Regions from separate parts of the Streptomyces sp. BI87 genome, predicted to be linked through region 3. Evidence: riboswitches for the same ligand, from Rfam matches in the RefSeq annotation. Region 3 holds a riboswitch; each other region holds the start of a gene.
What was found. A riboswitch is a leader RNA that binds a small molecule or an ion and turns the genes downstream of it on or off. The one in region 3 is predicted to bind cobalamin.
Positions count from the first base shown of each region.

Region 1: linked by a shared signal. The riboswitch ahead of OIM89_RS01485 (hypothetical protein) and the one ahead of OIM89_RS22585 (prenyltransferase/squalene oxidase repeat-containing protein) in region 3 are both predicted to bind cobalamin.
Region 2: linked by a shared signal. The riboswitch ahead of OIM89_RS24630 (cobalamin biosynthesis protein) and the one ahead of OIM89_RS22585 (prenyltransferase/squalene oxidase repeat-containing protein) in region 3 are both predicted to bind cobalamin.

Region 1 is NZ_CP110079.1:348,108-353,336, forward strand. Features, by position in the region: gene OIM89_RS01475 (protein kinase domain-containing protein) at 1-2,106, opposite strand, end outside; gene OIM89_RS01480 ((2Fe-2S)-binding protein) at 2,251-2,973, opposite strand; gene OIM89_RS01485 (hypothetical protein) at 2,970-3,353, opposite strand; cobalamin riboswitch at 3,416-3,541, opposite strand; partial or broken gene OIM89_RS01490 (malate synthase A) at 3,757-4,044, shown strand; gene OIM89_RS01495 (TetR/AcrR family transcriptional regulator) at 4,124-4,723, shown strand.
Region 2 is NZ_CP110079.1:5,526,920-5,532,148, forward strand. Features, by position in the region: gene OIM89_RS24620 (putative cobaltochelatase) at 1-574, opposite strand, end outside; gene OIM89_RS24625 (cobyric acid synthase) at 675-2,243, opposite strand; gene OIM89_RS24630 (cobalamin biosynthesis protein) at 2,240-3,226, opposite strand; cobalamin riboswitch at 3,352-3,483, opposite strand; gene OIM89_RS24635 (hypothetical protein) at 3,660-3,881, opposite strand; gene OIM89_RS24640 (inorganic phosphate transporter) at 3,913-5,193, opposite strand.
Region 3 is NZ_CP110079.1:5,059,675-5,064,903, forward strand. Features, by position in the region: partial or broken gene OIM89_RS22570 (ABC transporter ATP-binding protein) at 1-444, opposite strand, end outside; gene OIM89_RS22575 (CbiQ family ECF transporter T component) at 509-1,642, opposite strand; gene OIM89_RS22580 (SCO2322 family protein) at 1,656-2,369, opposite strand; gene OIM89_RS22585 (prenyltransferase/squalene oxidase repeat-containing protein) at 2,366-3,601, opposite strand; cobalamin riboswitch at 3,710-3,849, opposite strand; gene OIM89_RS22590 (glycosyltransferase family 4 protein) at 4,085-5,229, shown strand, end outside.

The DNA.
Region 1 (5,229 bases), 4.7 Mb from region 3:
GTCGGCCTGCGGGTCCGTGGACCACAGGATCTTCCCGTTCTCCGGGTCCAGCGCCACGACCCGCCCGGTGGGCGAGCTGAAGTAGAGCGCCCCTTCCCCGGCGGTGGGCCCGGAGGCGCCCTCCACCGCCGTCTGCCGCGCCCACTTCTCGCGGCCGGTCACGGGGTCGAGCGCGGTGATCCGCCCGGTCGCCCCGCTCACGTGGACGACGCCACCGGCCATCCCGGGCGTCCCCGCGTACGTGTCCTTGAGACGGGCGTACGCGACCTCGTGGGAGGCCGGGTCTACGCGCGCGATCCCGTCGTAGCCGGTGATGGCCGGGCCCTCCCAGTGCTCCTGGAGGAGGACGAGTGCGCCGTCCGCGTCGCCCGCCACGACGGCCGGGCCCTTGACGGCGACGGGCCGGCCCAGCTTCCCGGAGGCCCGGTCGAGCGGGTGCACGACGGGGTTGCTCACCTTCGACTCGGCGAGTTCCGCGTCGGGGGCGCACATCGCGAGGGGGCGGCTCCCGGCCAGGACGGGGGCGCAGCGCGTCCCCGAGGGGAACGGTGTCGCCCAGGTGACCTCGCCGCTGCGCGCGTTCCGGGCCTCCAGGCGGGAGTTGGCCGCGTCGACCATGAGGACGGCGGAGCCGGACACGACGGCGTCCTGGTTCCGGCCGGTGACCGCCGTGGACTGGGCGCCGGTCGGTGCGGACCACAGCTCGCGGCCGCTCTCGGCGTCGAGGGCGACGACCTCGCTCTGGGGGTCCTGGGGGGCGTCCTCGGCGGCGAAGCGGTAGCCGACCACCGTGTCGTCGGTGGCCCCGACCAGGGAGGCGCCGTGTACGGGGACGCCCGGGCTCTTCGCCGTCCACGCGCGCGAGCCGTCGCGGGCGTCGACGCGGGCCGCGACGACGCCGCCGCCCCCGCAGAAGAGCGCCTCGCCCCGTGCGACGCACCGCAGTTCGTCGGGGATGTCCGCGCGGCCGCCCGCCACGGTCTTGTGCCACGGTGTGAAGCCCTCGGGCAGCGAGGCGCCCGGCTCGGCCACGTTCCCGGCCTTGTCGCCGCCGTCTCCCCCGGCCCGGTCGCCGGACTGGAGCGCGGCCACGCCGCCGGCGATGGCCGCCACCGCGACCGCCGCCGCGAAGACGGGCCGCCACCGGTTCCGCAGCCGGCGGCCGACGGAGGTGCCGGTGTCGGCCGTGCCGGCTTCGGCCACGGCGGTGGGCACCGGGGTGGGCAGCGCGTCGTGGTGCTGGGTGATCACGTCGCGGGTACGCCCCGCCCGCGTCCCGGTGGGTCCGGCCCCGCCGAGGTCCGCCGGCAGGTCCCGCAGGAGGACGAGGAGGTCGTCGGCGGAGGGACGGCCCGCCGGTTCCTTGTCCAGGCACGACCCGACGACCGTACGCAGCGCCTCGGGCACGGCCCCCAGCGAGGGCTCCTCGTGCACCACCTGGTACGCCGTCATGTACGGGCTGTCCGCGTCGAAGGGCCCGCTGCCGGTGGCCGCGTACACCAGCAGCGTCCCCAGCGAGAAGATGTCGGAGGCGGGCCCCACCCCGCGCGGCGCCTGCAACTGCTCCGGCGACATGAAGGGCGGCGTCCCGATGACCCGGCCCGTCATCGTCAGGGTCTGCTGGTCGGCGGCGCGCGAGATGCCGAAGTCGATGACGCGCGGGCCCTCGGCCGAGAGCACGACGTTGGAGGGCTTCAGGTCGCGGTGGACGACACCGACGCGGTGGATGTCACGCAGCGCCTCCGCCAGCCCGATGGCCAGCCTCCGCAGCTCCACGCCGTCCAGTGGTCCGGCAGCGGCGATGTGCTCGGCGAGGGTCGCCCCCTCGATGTACGTCGTCGCCATCCAGGGCTGCTCGGCCTCGGGGGCGGCGTCGACCACGGCGGCGGTGAACGCGCCGCTGACCCGCCGCGCCGCGGCCACCTCCTGCCGGAAGCGGATGCGGAACTCCTCGTCCCCCGCGAACTGCTGGTGGATCAGCTTGATCGCGACGGGCCGCCCCGAGCTCGTCCGGGCCAGGAAGACCGTGCCCATTCCCCCCGACCCGAGCCGCGCCTCGAGCGGATAGCCACCGATCTCGGCCGGGTCACTTCCGCGCAGCGACACTCTTCCGGAACTCCCCTCCCCCGGGCATCTCTGCCACCACGGGGCCGCGTACCTATCTCGCCCCAAACTAGCCGGAGCGCGATCCCCGCGGGCAACGCGGGTGGGGCGGGGCCGGCTCCCGGCCCTCTCGCCGAGCGGTGGAGGTCAGGGCACGCCCGTCCCCGCAAGCCCGCAGTCGCCGCACTTCGTCCCGTTCGGCGCGCGGTAGTACAGGCAGCAGCTGCGGCGGCGGAAGCCGAGGCCGGGGCCGGTCGTCGCACCGGTGCCCCGCAGGTGCCCGGTGTCCAGCAGGCGCCCGGTGAGGGCGGTGAGGGCCTCGCGTGCGGCGGGGTCGGCGGCCAGCAGGGCGCGGGCCGCCTCCACCAGGGCCGAGGCGGAGTTCCCGTCCAGCAGGCGCGGGGCGACCTTGACCCGCAGGCCCTCGGCCAGCGCCCGGAGTTGCCGCGTCACCTGCGCGTACAGGGCGGGTGCGGCGAGGTCGCCCAGCGCGTCGGCGTACCAGCCGGCCGCCCTCGGCAGCCGCAGCGCCGGTCCGTCGTCGGCCCGCTGGAGGCCGTCGAGGTCGAGCACGATCCCGTGCCGGACGGCGGTGGCGAGGACGGGCGACCAGAGCCGGGCGGCGTGACCGAGCTGGGCGATGGAGACACCGACGCGCGGCTCGTCGGTGCGGTGGCGGCGCGCGACCGCCTCGGCAAGGTCGGTGATGCTCGCCGAGGAACGGGCGAGCGGCTGCCAGCCCCGGTCGGGGCCGCCCACGCGCACCACGAAGAAGCCGCCGAGGCGGGCCACCTCGGAGAGGGCGTCGGCCACGGCTCCGGCCGGGGCGCGGGCGGCGTCGGGCAGGCGTACGGCACGTGGTCCGGTCACGACGGCGTACGCCGTCGCGGGGGCGTGACGATGTAAAGGTCGAGGATGTCCGGCAGCGGAGCGACGCCGGGGCCGCCGGCGCGGGCCCAGGCGGCTATGTCCTCCGTGGCGTCCAGGTCGTTGACCAGCCCGAACCAGACCGGCCGGGCACCGGCGGCCCGCCCCTCGGCCGAGGGCTGGACCACGATGACGTTGGCCTGCTCGCACACGTCGAGGCATGCGGAGACCCGGACCGGCACCAGGGCGCGCAGGCGCGCGGTCTGGGCGGCGTGGTCGACCCCGGTGATCTTGGGGGTGCCGCAGCAGCAGTCCCGGCAGACGACGACGCGGCAGGGCACCGGCTCGCGGCCGGGTGGGACGGGGGCGATGTCGGCGGGCACGCGGCATCGTTCCTCTCTCCGGGGAGATCCGCCCCGGTCAACCGTCGAGGAGGCGACCGCGTGAGTCTCCTGGCTCTCGGCTCGCCGCCCGCTCCGCGCCTTCCCACCCGGCAGGGCAGTGGCATCTGCGGAACGTGCTCGCCGATCACAGTGGCGGGACCGCGCCGGATTTCCACCGGCTTCCTCGTCCGCCGTCGCCTGTTTGCCGGGCCATCCTTCCATCCGGCGCGGCAGACCGTCCGCCAGGGCCCCCGGCCTTCGCGACCTTGGCGGAAACGGCCGGGAAGATGGGCACGAGTTGGCAGCCGTCACTAATTGATGGACTCAGCGTCAGCGCCAGTCTCCGTATCGCCACCCCGGCAGCTGATCAACCGGCGCCCAACTGGCCGACCGCGACCAGCGGATGCCCGTTCTCGCAGCACCCGGTGCCCGTCACGACGAGATCCTCACGCCGGCCGCCCGCGACTTCGGGGGCCGGCTGACCGCGACCTTCACCGGCCCCCGGCAGGGCACTGCTCCGGGCACGGAGGACCGGAGCGGGGAGATCCGTCGGCCCGCCTGACCGCCGCACCGCCGTGCGGGCCCTGGCCTCCGGGGCCAACGTCCGGGTGGCGGTCTTCGAGGACGGCACCACCCCCGCCCCACCTGGGCCCACATCATCAGCGGCCAGCTCACCCTGCTCGACGCCGCCCGCCGCACCGACCGACTACGATGTACACATCGTTCACATCACGAAGGGAATGTGAACTCTGCACCCATAAGGACGACCCATGGCCAGGACCAACGCCTACCACCACGGCGACCTGCGCGCCGCCTGCCTGCGGGCCGCGCGCGAACTCCTGGAGGAGGACGGCGGCGCCGGCCTCTCCCTGCGCGCGGTCGCCCGGCGCGCTGGGGTGTCGGCGACGGCGCCCTACCGCCACTACGCGGACCGCGAGGCGCTGGTCTCCGCCGTCGCGGCCGAGGGCTACCGCGAACTCGCCGAGCACCTGGCCCAGGCCCACCCCGCTCCCTCGACCCCCGACGAACTGGCCGCGGTCGCCGTCGCGTACGTGCGGTTCGCACTGGACCACCCGGCCCTGTTCCGCGCGATGTTCGCCGAGCCCTGCGACCCGACCAGCGAGGAACGGGTCGCCGCGACCAACGCCATCCACGAGTACGTCCGCTCCGTCGTCCGCACCACCTTCCCGGGGGCCGACACGGAGGCCCTGTCCACCACGGTCTGGGCGCTCGTCCACGGCCTCGCCTTCCTCCACCTCGACGGCAAACTCGACGCCTCCACGCCCGAGGCCGTCACCACCCAGGTGACGACGGCCGTCCACGCCCTGTCCGACACCGCCCCGGCACTCCACCCCGAGACCCGGCGGTAGCCGCGGGCGGGCGAGCGCCGGGCGAGCGCCACCCCGGCGGCCCGGCCGGCCCGCACTCCCCATCCGGGAGCCAATGTCATTGGTCGATGACATCCATTGACGGCAACGGCGCCCAGGCAGAACTCCCACGTCGTGGCCGTCGTACTGCCGCCCGGTCGCCGCTCCGCCTCCGCGGCGGCGGAGCCGGTCGTGACCCGGCATCCCGCACCGCGGGCACGGACGGCCGAGGTCCCGTCGGGTATCGCCCGGCGCGATCACCGGCACTGAACCGCGAGCCGGAACGGAACGGACCAGCCATTGGCCGCACCCTCGGGCCCCTCGCGGGGCAGGAAGCGCGACGCGGACGCCAGCCGGGCCGCGCTGCTGGAAGCCGCGCGCGAACTGTTCGGCCGGCACGGCTACGAGGCGGTGACGCTGGCGGGACATCGGCGAGCGCGCCGGGGCGGACGGCTCGCTGGTCGCCCGGTACTTCGGCAGCAAGGCCGCCCCGTACCGGTCCGCCGTCA
Region 2 (5,229 bases), 470 kb from region 3:
GGCGCAGCTCGCCCTCCTCCGGGTTCATCGTGCCGACCAGCAGGAAACGGGCCGCGTGCCGTACCGAGACGCCCTCGCGCTCCACGTACGAGGCGCCCATCGCCGCCGCGTCGAGCAGCAGGTCGATCAGGTGGTCGTGGAGGAGGTTGACCTCGTCGACGTAGAGGATGCCCCGGTGCGCGTCGGCCAGCAGGCCCGGCTCGAACGCCTTCACGCCCTCGGCCAGGGCCCGTTCGATGTCGAGGGCGCCGACCAGCCGGTCCTCGGAGGCGCCGACCGGCAGCTCCACCATCCGGGCCGCCCGCTCGCCGCCGGGCCCGTCCGCCGGGTGCGGCCCGTCCGGGCAGCCCGGGTCGGGCGCGGCCGGGTCGCAGGAGAACCGGCACCCCTCCACGGTCCGCACCGCCGGCAGCAGCGCGGCCAGCGCGCGGACGGCCGTCGACTTGGCGGTGCCCTTCTCCCCCCGGACGAGGACACCGCCGACCGCCGGGGAGACCGCGTTCAGCAGCAGCGCCAGCCGCAGGTCGTCCTGACCGACGATCGCGGTGAACGGATAACGGGAACTGGTACTCATCGGGACTTCACTCCTTCACTCACCGGGACTCCGCACCGCGCGGCGGCGGCACGGGTACGGCGGACGGGGGACGCGGGGCCGGGAGGTACGGACGGGCGGCTCACGGCGCGCCCGGCGGCAGGAACGGCAGGCCGGGCGGGGCGCCCTGCTCGATGAGGCGCAGCAGGGCGCCGGTGTCGGCGTGCTCCTCGATCAGGTCGCCGAGCCGGTCGAGCTGCTCCTCGCGGAGGCGGCCGAAGGAGGTGCCGGGCGCCGGGACGAAGCGGCGGCCCGCGGCCCGGGCCACCTCGGTGAGGAACGCCCTGCGGTAGCCGTCGCTCTCCAGCGAGCCGTGCCAGTGGGTGCCCCAGACGGCGCCGGCCCGGCAGCCGTCCAGGGCGCGCCCGCCGGCGTCGGTGAAGACCGGCTCGCCGCCGAGCACCTCGGCGACGCCGTGGTGGATCTCGTACCCCTCGACGGGCTCGCCCAGCGCCGAACCGCTCGGCCGGGCCAGCGTCTTCTCCACCGCGAACCGCACCCGCACCGGCAGCACGCCGAGCCCTTCGACGGTGCCCGCGCGGGACTCCACCTCGTCCTCGATCCGCTCGCCGAGCAGCTGGTAGCCGCCGCAGATGCCGAGCACCGGACGCCCCTCGGCGACCCGGCGCAGCAGCGCGTCCGCGAGACCCCGCTCGCGCAGCCAGGCCAGCGCGCGGACCGTGCCCCGGGTGCCGGGGACCACCACGAGGTCGGCGTCGGCCAGTTCCTCGGGCCGGTCCACGAACCGCACCACGACGCCCGGTTCGGCGGCCAGCGCGTCCACGTCGGTGAAGTTGGACATCAGCGGCACCGCGCAGACCGCGACCCGCAGCACCTCCTCGCCGGCCGGCGGCGCCACCACCGACTCGCGGACCGCGCCGCGCAGCGAGACGCGCAGCCCGTCCTCCTCGTCGATGCCGAGCCCGTCTGCGTACGGCAGGACGCCGTAGGTGTGGCGGCCGGTGATGCCCCGCAGCATCTCGATGCCGGGCTTCAGCAGCTCCACGTCCCCCCGGAACTTGTTGACGACGTACCCGGCGACCAGCGCCTGGTCCTCGGGAGCCAGCAGCGCCGTGGTGCCGAAGAACGAGGCGAAGACGCCGCCCCGGTCGATGTCACCGACCACCAGCACCGGCAGCTTCGCTGCCCGGGCCACGCCCATGTTGACGATGTCGGTCCGGCGCAGGTTGATCTCGGCGGGGCTGCCCGCGCCCTCGCAGACCACCACGTCGTGGGTGGCCCGCAACTCGGCCAGGCAGGCGAGGACCGGCTCCAGCAGTGCCTCCCGGCGGCCCCCCGACACCGCCCGGGCCGGCTCGTCCGGGCGTACCGAGCCGAAGAAACCCCGGGCGCTCAGCTCCCCGACCGGCTTGCCGAGCAGCACCACCTGGCTGGAGCGGTCGCCGCCGGGCTTGAGCAGCACCGGGTTCATCAGCGCCGTCGGCTCCACGCGGGCCGCCTGGGCCTGCATCGCCTGGGCCCGGCCGATCTCCGCGCCCTCCCTGGTCACGAACGAGTTGAGGGACATGTTCTGCCCCTTGAACGGCGCCACCTTCACCCCGCGCCGCGCCAGCCACCGGCAGATGCCGGCCGTCAGCACGCTCTTCCCGGCGTCCGAGGTGGTCCCCGCGATCAGCACTCCGCCGCTCATGCCCCTGCCCCTCCCTGTCCTGTCGCCGCGCGCCGTGCGCGCCCGCGTATCGCTCCGGCGGCCAGCCGCGCGCCGGCCCCCGCGACCAGCGCCAGCGCGCCGATTCGCCGGGAGAGCCGGGCGGCCCGCTCGATGTCACCGGGCCGCACCGCGCGGCCCGAGCCGCCCAGCACGGGCCGGTGCTCGGTCCGCCCGCCGTAGGTGAGGGTGCCGCCGAGCCGTACGCCCAGCGCCCCGGCGAACGCCGCCTCGACCGGGCCCGCGTTGGGGCTCGGGTGGCGGTGCGCGTCGGACCGCCAGGCGCGCAGGGCGCCGCGCGGGTCGGGCCCGGCGAGGACGGCGAGGGCCGCCGTGAGCCGGGCCCCCGGGTACCCGACGGCGTCGTCGAGGCGGGCCGAGGCCCAGCCGAACCGGCGCAGCCGGGGCGACTTGTGGCCGACCATCGCGTCCAGCGTGTTGACGGCCCGGAAGCCGGCCAGTCCCGGGACGCCAGCGACCGCGCCCCACACCAGGGCACCGACCACCGCGTCCGAGGTGTTCTCGGCGACCGACTCGACCACCGCCCGGGCCAGCGCGTCCGCGTCCAGCGCCTCGGGGTCGCGCCCGCAGAGCCGGGGCAGCAGCCGCCGGGCCTCGGCCACGTCCCCGGCCTCCAGGGCAGCGCCGATCAGCCGGGCCTCGCGCACCAGCGAGGTGCCGCCGACCACCGCCCAGGTCGTGGCGGCGGTCAGCGCGACGGCCGCGCACGGGTGAGGTCGGACGGCCCGGGCGGCCAGCGCGGCCCCGGCGGTGACGCCTCCGGCGCAGAGCGCGGTGTGCAGCGCGCCCCAGCCCCGGTGGTCGTGGAACAGGCGCCGCTCGACGGCCGATGCGGCCCGGCCGAAGAGGGCCACGGGGTGGCCCCGGCGGGGGTCGGCGAAGAGGGCGTCGGCCAGCAGTCCGGCGGTGGCGCCGTACGCGAAGACGCGGTCGGCACGGTCCACGGGGCTCAGCCCGTTCGGCGCTCGGCGTACCGGGGGAGCAGGTCAGGGGGCGGCGACGGGCAGCCACGCATGGCGGTGTGTCCTCACTCAGGGTCCGCGCCCTGGTTCGACGTGACCGGGGGCGAGAGTCTCCTGGCTTCCGGATCGGCGGCATCCCCTGGCCTTCCAGCCCCAGATCGGGGGCCGTGGCGCTGGGCGGAGATGCCGCTCCCCGGTGACAGTGGCGGGACCGCGCCGGATTCTCACCGGCTTCCTCTGCTGCCTCCGTGTTTCGGCCCGGGCAGTCCACCACGCTCCCGGAACACCAGTCAACTCACCGTTGACCTGCGACGAAGAGTGTGTGGAGCCCCACAGCCGGGGCCGGTGCGCGGATACGCCGAAGGGCGGGCCGGACGGCGTACGTCCGGCCCGCCCTTCCCGGCGGGTGGTGGCCCTAGGCCACGATGATGTAGATCCCGTAGGCGACCGCCGCCGCGCAGAGCGCGAAGCAGAGGTAGCCGCCGGCCTTCGCCGCGACACCCGACCCGCCGCCCTGGGCCCCGCTCGCGGCCTTGGAGAGGCCCACGATGCCCAGGGTGAAGAAGCCGACGAGCGCGACGGTGACCACGAGGCTCACGCCGAAGACGGAGCCGAGAGCTGCCCAGTCGATGTTCATGGTGAGGTGTCCTTACGTACGCGAGGCCGGGTCAGACCTTGGCCGGCCGGGCGGCCGGTTCGGTCGTGGCGGAGGAGTGGCCGGGCTGGGCCGGGATCGACCCGAGCGGGGAGCCGTCCGCCTCCTCGGAGGCGACAGCCGCGCCGGTGGGCGGCGGGGCCACGGAGGCCATCGCCTGGGTGACGACGCCCGAGGGCTCGTCCCGCACCGGGTCCACGTCGTTGACGTTGTCGTGGGTGACGGGGGAGCGGCGCGAGCGGAGCCAGATCGCGAAGGACCCGCCGACCAGCAGGACCGCGGTGGCGGCGACGCCCCAGTCGCCCTGCTTGGTGAGGAGTTCGGCGGCCGCGCCGACCAGGGCGGCGGCCGGCAGGGTCAGACCCCAGGCGACGAACATCCGGGTGGCGGTCGACCAGCGGACCACGCCGCCCTTGCGGCCGAGGCCCGCACCCATCACCGCGCCGGAGCACGACTGGGTGGTGGAGAGGGAGAAGCCCAGGTGGGAGGAGGCCAGGATGACCGTCGCGGCGCTGGTCTGGGCGGCGAAGCCCTGCGGCGGCGTGAGATCGGTGAGGCCCTTGCCCATGGTCCGGATGATGCGCCAGCCGCCCAGGTACGTACCGAGCGCGATGGCGACACCGGCGGAGACGATGACCCACATCGGGGGGTTGGAGCCGGGGGCGAGGACACCGCCGGTGACCAGGGCGAGGGTGATGACACCCATCGTCTTCTGGGCGTCGTTGGTGCCGTGCGCCAGCGAGACCAGGCCGGCCGAGGCGATCTGCCCGGCGCGGTAGCCCTTGGCGGTGGACTTCTCGTCCACGTTCCGGTTGATCCGGAAGGTCAGCCGGGTGGCGAGCATCGCGGCGAGGCCGGCGACGAGCGGCGCGGCGATCGCGGGCAGCAGCACCTTGGTGACGACGGTGCCGCCGTTGACGGAGGACCAGCCCGCCGACATCACCGCGGCGCCGATGAGGCCGCCGAAGAGCGCGTGCGAGGAGCTCGACGGCAGGCCGACGAGCCAGGTCAGAAGATTCCACAGAATGGCGCCTACGAGGGCGGCGAAGATGACTTCTGTCTTCAGGCCGTCCTCGTTGATGAGTCCGCCGGAGATCGTCTTGGCGACCTCCACGGAGAGGAACGCGCCGACGAGGTTGAGCACGGCGGACATCGCCACCGCGGCCTTGGGCCTCATCGCGCCGGTCGAGATGGTGGTGGCCATCGCGTTGGCTGTGTCGTGGAAACCGTTCGTGAAGTCGAACACGAGAGCGGTCACGATCACGATCCCGAGGAGAAGCGTGATGTGTTCCATTTACCCGGACTTCTGTGGGACGTCGTTGGCTCGTTG
Region 3 (5,229 bases):
CTGCTGCTGGCCGCCGGAGAGGGTGGCGAGCGGGCGGTCGCGGAGCTCGGCGAGGCCGAGCAGGTCGAGGGTCTCCTCGACGCGGCGCCGCATCACCTCGGGGGCGAGGCCCAGCGACTCCATGGCGTAGGCGAGTTCGTCCTCGACGGTGTCGGTGACGAAGTGGGCCAGCGGGTCCTGGCCGACCGAGCCGACCACGTCGGCGAGTTCGCGCGGCTTGTGGGAGCGGGTGTCGCGGCCCGCGACGGTGACCCTGCCGTGCAGGGTGCCGCCGGTGAAGTGCGGGACGAGGCCGTTGACCGCGCCCAGCAGAGTCGACTTGCCGACCCCCGACGGGCCGACGAGCAGCATCAGCTCGCCCTCCTCGACGGTGAGGTCGACCCCACGCACCGTCGGCTCCGGCGCGCCGTCGTACCGCACCGACACGTCCTCGAACCTGATCACACCGCACCTCCACGAGAGCCCTGCCACCGCGCCACCCCACTGCCCCGCACCACTCCGCCGCCGCTCACGTGGACTCCGGGGGCCGGGGCGCCACGAACGCCGGGACCAGCCCGAGCAGCACCGCCGCCGCCGGCCAGAGTGGCAGCTCCGGAGTGGTCAGCGGCACCGTCGGCGGGTTGAGCTGCGCCGGCGCCAGTGAGCCGAGATGGATCAGGAGCGCGGCGACCGCCACCCCCGAGCCGGCGACCACCCAGGCCCGCACCCCCCACCGGTCGGGCCGGTACCGGCTGCGCACACTCCGCCGCCCGCCGAGCCACAGCCCGGCCAGCGCGGCGGCAAGACCCAGCGCCAGCACCGGCACCCCGAACCCGCCGCCCTGGTCGGCGAGGAGACCGTACGTACCGAGGCAGACGCCGATCAGGCCGCCCACCGTGAGGGCGGCCGTGGTGCGGCGGACGGCGGGCGGGACGGCGGCGGTCCGGCCGTAGCCCCGCGCGTCCATCGCGGCGGCCAGTGCCACCGACCGTTCCAGCGCCCCTTCCAGTACGGGCAGGCCGACCTGGAACAGGCCGCGCAGCCCCCGGTCGGGGCGGCCGCGCAGCCGCCGGGCCGCGCGCAGCCGGCGGACGTCGGCGACCAGGTTCGGGGCGAAGGTCATGGCGACGACCACGGCGACGCCCGCCTCGTACAGGGCGCCCGGCAGCGATTTCAGCAGCCGTGCCGGGCTGGCCAGGGCGTTGGCCGCGCCGACGCAGATGAGCAGGGTCGCCAGCCGCAGCGCGTCGTAGAGCGCGAAGAGCATGCCCTCGGCGGTCACCCGGCCGCCGAGCCGTACCCCGCGTGCCCACTCGGGCAGCGGGACCTCGGGGAGGGTGAACAGGACGTGGGTGCCCGGCACCGGTGAGCCCAGCACCATGGCGAAGAGCAGCCGGATGGCGATGATGACCAGGCCGAGTTTGACGAAGGCCCCGTAGCTGCGGGCCCACGGCGAGCTGGTGCGGCGGGCCGCGACCACGTACCCGGCGACGCCGATCAGCAGGGCGAGCAGCAGCGGGTTGCGGGTCCGCGAGGCGGCGGCGGCCAGCCCGAGCGCCCACAGCCACCACGCCCCGGCGTGCAGCGCGTTGGAGCGCGTCGCGAGCGGGGCGAGCAGCGCCGGGCGTACCCGGCGCGCCTGCTGGAGAGGGCCGTGCGCCATCGTGACCAGCCGCTCAGCCGCGCCGGCGGCGGGACTGCCAGAGGGCCGCCACGCCCAGCACGGCCACCGCGCCAATCCCGACGAGCAGCCCGGCCGAAGGACCGCCCCCGCCCGAAGCGGAACCGGAGTCCGACTCCTCGCTTCCGGGGGAGGCGGCGTCGGAGGACTCCTCGGCGGACGGTCCGCCCGCCCCCGAGACCTGCTCGCCGCACCCGGTTTCCGGGTAGCCGTCGATGGCGCAGAGCATCGCCGAGGAGTCGTACCGCAGCGGCGGGGCTACCGCCGCCAGCGCGTCGGCGGCACTCGCGTCCTCCGCCACGCTGGCACAGGCGGTACGGGCCTTCGGCGGGCGCTCGCCCCCGGGCGCGTCGGCGGTGGTGCCGAAGTCCAGGACGAGCGCGATCCGCTTGCGCCCGTCGCGCTCCTCGGTGCCCGCGCAGATCTCCGCGAAGGCGGCCTTCGGGCGGGGCGCGGCGGAGTCGTCCGCCTCCGCGCTCACCGCGAACCGGAATCCCTGCACCGAGCCGTCCTCCGGGCGGAGCTGGGCCGGTCCCTGGGTGGCGTAGCTCCAGGTGGCGCCCTCGCGCTCCCAGAACGACCAGTAGCGGTACCCGGCGGCCTGCGCGGGCGCCGCCACGAGCACGGCCAGCAGCAGGCCGAGGAGCAGCGCGAGCCCCGCCCGCAGGGTGGTGCGGGCGGGGCGGGACGCGGTGGGGCCGGGGGTCACTTGCGGCCGGACTTGTTGCGCAGGCTGATCATCAGGCCGATGCCCGCGCCGACGAGCACGCCGACACCGACGATCCACCAGACGCTGATCTGCGAGCCGTCCTCGTCCACCACCTGCTTCGCGGAGTCCTGGGCACTGGGGGTGTCCTCCGCGGACTTCGGCGCGGGGCCGGTGGCGTTCAGCCCGGCGACCAGGTCGGTGGAGCCGAAGGCGCGCGGGTCGGTGCCGGTGGCGTGGGCGGTCAGGACGAGCTGGGCCCAGGCGGACGGGCCGGACTGCTCCGCCCAGGCGGGGCCGTTCTTCTCCAGCCAGGCCAGTGGCTTCTTCGCGGCGTCGGTCAGCCCGGCCGCGTACAGCGCGGTGACCGCGTCGGCGGTGTTGCCGGTGTCGGGCTGGTCCTCGGCGCCGGGCATGGCGGAGGTCAGGTGGCCGTCCTTCTTGAGGACGTCGGCGAGGTGGGCGGCGCCGTTGGCGGCGGCCGCGCGGGCGTCGGCCGGCTTCTCGCAGGCGGTCTGCGCGGCGGACTCGCCCTTGGTGACGACGAGGGAGGAGCCGAGGCCGCCGAGGACTCCGGCGGCGGTGGCGTCCTCGTTGGCGGTGAGGTCGCCGTTCTTCTCCGGCTGGAAGGCGAAGGCGCCGCCGTCGGCGCACGTCAGGCTGAGGCCGAGCAGCGCGTCCTCGGGGGTCTTGCCCTTCTTCGAGGTGACCGCGCCGGCCTTGGTGCCGGTGGCGGCGAGGGCGCCTATCACCAGCGAGGTCGAGTTGGTGTCGGTGTCGCCGCCGGGCGTGTAGCCCCAGCCGCCGTCGTCGTTCTGCGCCGCCTTCAGCCAGTCGACGGCCTTGCCGACCGCCTCGTCGTGGCCGCCGAGCGCGGCGAGCGCCTGCACGGCCGTGGCCGTCTGGTTGGTGTCGACCGGAGTCTTCGTGTCGCAGTCGGCCGACGGCTCGGCGCGGAACGGGGCGAACGAGCCGTCCGCGCACTGCTGGCCGGTCAGCCAGTCGACGGCCTTCGCGGCCGGCTCGACCCCGGCGGTGTGCTGCGCGAGCAGCGCGAGGGACTGGCGGTAGACGCCGTCGTAGGTCGGGTCGCTGTCGCCGTACAGGCCCGAGGGCACCTTCTTGACGGAGGGGGCGGGGGAGTCCTCGGCGACGGCGGCCGGAGCGAAGGCGGCCGACGCCGCCGTCAGTGCGGTCAGCGCGGTGAGCGCCAGGGCGCTGCGACGGACGGTCATGGGTGGGGTGCCCTCTCCTGAAGGAAGCCGGGCACGGGCGCGCGAAGGCGCCGGGCTCCGGCTCCGTATGCCTCGACGGTGCCGGCCGCCGGAGGGGTCCGGCGGCGTGAGCCGGTCATGAGTCCGAGGAGGCATTCCGGCTCCGCCGGCCCGCTCTCGCGGGCGGCTCACGGCTGCGGGTCAGCGCCGGATTCCCACCGGCTTCCCCTCACACGGTCCTGACGACGACCCGGTCACTGTACCGGTGCGGGCGCGGGGCGGTCCGGGGCCGCCGTCCGCCCCCGTGCCAAGGGCCGGGAGCCGCAGGGCCGCCCCTGGCCGGCCGTGGTGTGAATCACCTGTTCCGAAGGTTCTGAACGAGCTACCTGCCGGTAGATTCGATGCTTCGTGAACGATCAAGACCGACCGCGGTGAAACTTGTTGCGGATCGGAGTCCCGGCGTAACCTCCCGGGACCATCGGGCTGGCAGAAGGGGACCGGGCAGTGACCGCTGAGGCCATGGAGGCGGACCCCGCACGCGAGGAAGCCGCCCCGGAACAGGCCTCGGGCGATCCCCTCGCCGACGGCGCCAGGCCCCTGCGCATCGCCCTCCTCACCTACAAGGGCGACCCCTTCTGCGGCGGCCAGGGCGTCTACGTCCGCCACCTCTCCCGCGAACTGGCCCGCCTCGGCCACCACGTCGAGGTCATCGGCGCCCAGCCCTACCCCGTCCTCGACGAGGGCGTCCACCTCACCGAGCTGCCCAGCCTCGACCTCTACCGCCAGCCCGACCCGTTCCGCACTCCCGGCCGGGGCGAGTACCGCGACTGGGTCGACGCGCTGGAGGTCGCCACCATGTGGACCGGCGGCTTCCCCGAGCCGCTCACCTTCAGCCTGCGCGCGCGCCGCCACCTCGCGGCCCTCGCCGGGCGGTTCGACGTGATCCACGACAACCAGACGCTCGGCTACGGCCTGCTCGGCGGCGACCGCGCCCTCGGCGCCCCGCTCGTCACCACCGTGCACCACCCCATCACCGTCGACCGGCAACTGGAGCTGGACGCCGCCGGCTCCTTCAGGCGCCGCCTCTCGGTCCGGCGCTGGTACGGCTTCACCCGGATGCAGAAACGTGTCGCCCGGAAGCTGCCCTCGGTCCTCACCGTCTCCGGCACCTCGCGCCAGGAGATCGTCGACCACTTCGGCGTCCGCCCCGACCGCGTCCACGTGGTCCACATCGGTGCCGACACCGACCTCTTCTCGCCCGACCCGTCCGTCGCCGAGGTGCCCGGCCGGATCGTCACCACCTCCAGCGCCGACGTGCCGCTCAAGGGCCTCGTCCACCTGGTGGAGTCGCTCGCCAAGATCCGCACCGAGAACCCCGACGCCCACCTGGTCGTCGTCGGCCGCCCCGCCGAGGACGGACCGGTCGCCCAGGCCATCGAACGGTTCGGCCTCACCGACGCCATCCAGTTCGTCAAGGGCATCAGCGACACCGAACTGGTCGACCTCATCCGCTCCGCCGAGATCGCCTGCGTCCCCTCCCTCTACGAAGGCTTCTCGCTGCCCGCCGCCGAGGCCATGGCCACCGGCACCCCCCTGGTCGCCACCACCGGCGGCGCCATCCCCGAGGTCGCGGGCACCGACGGCGACAC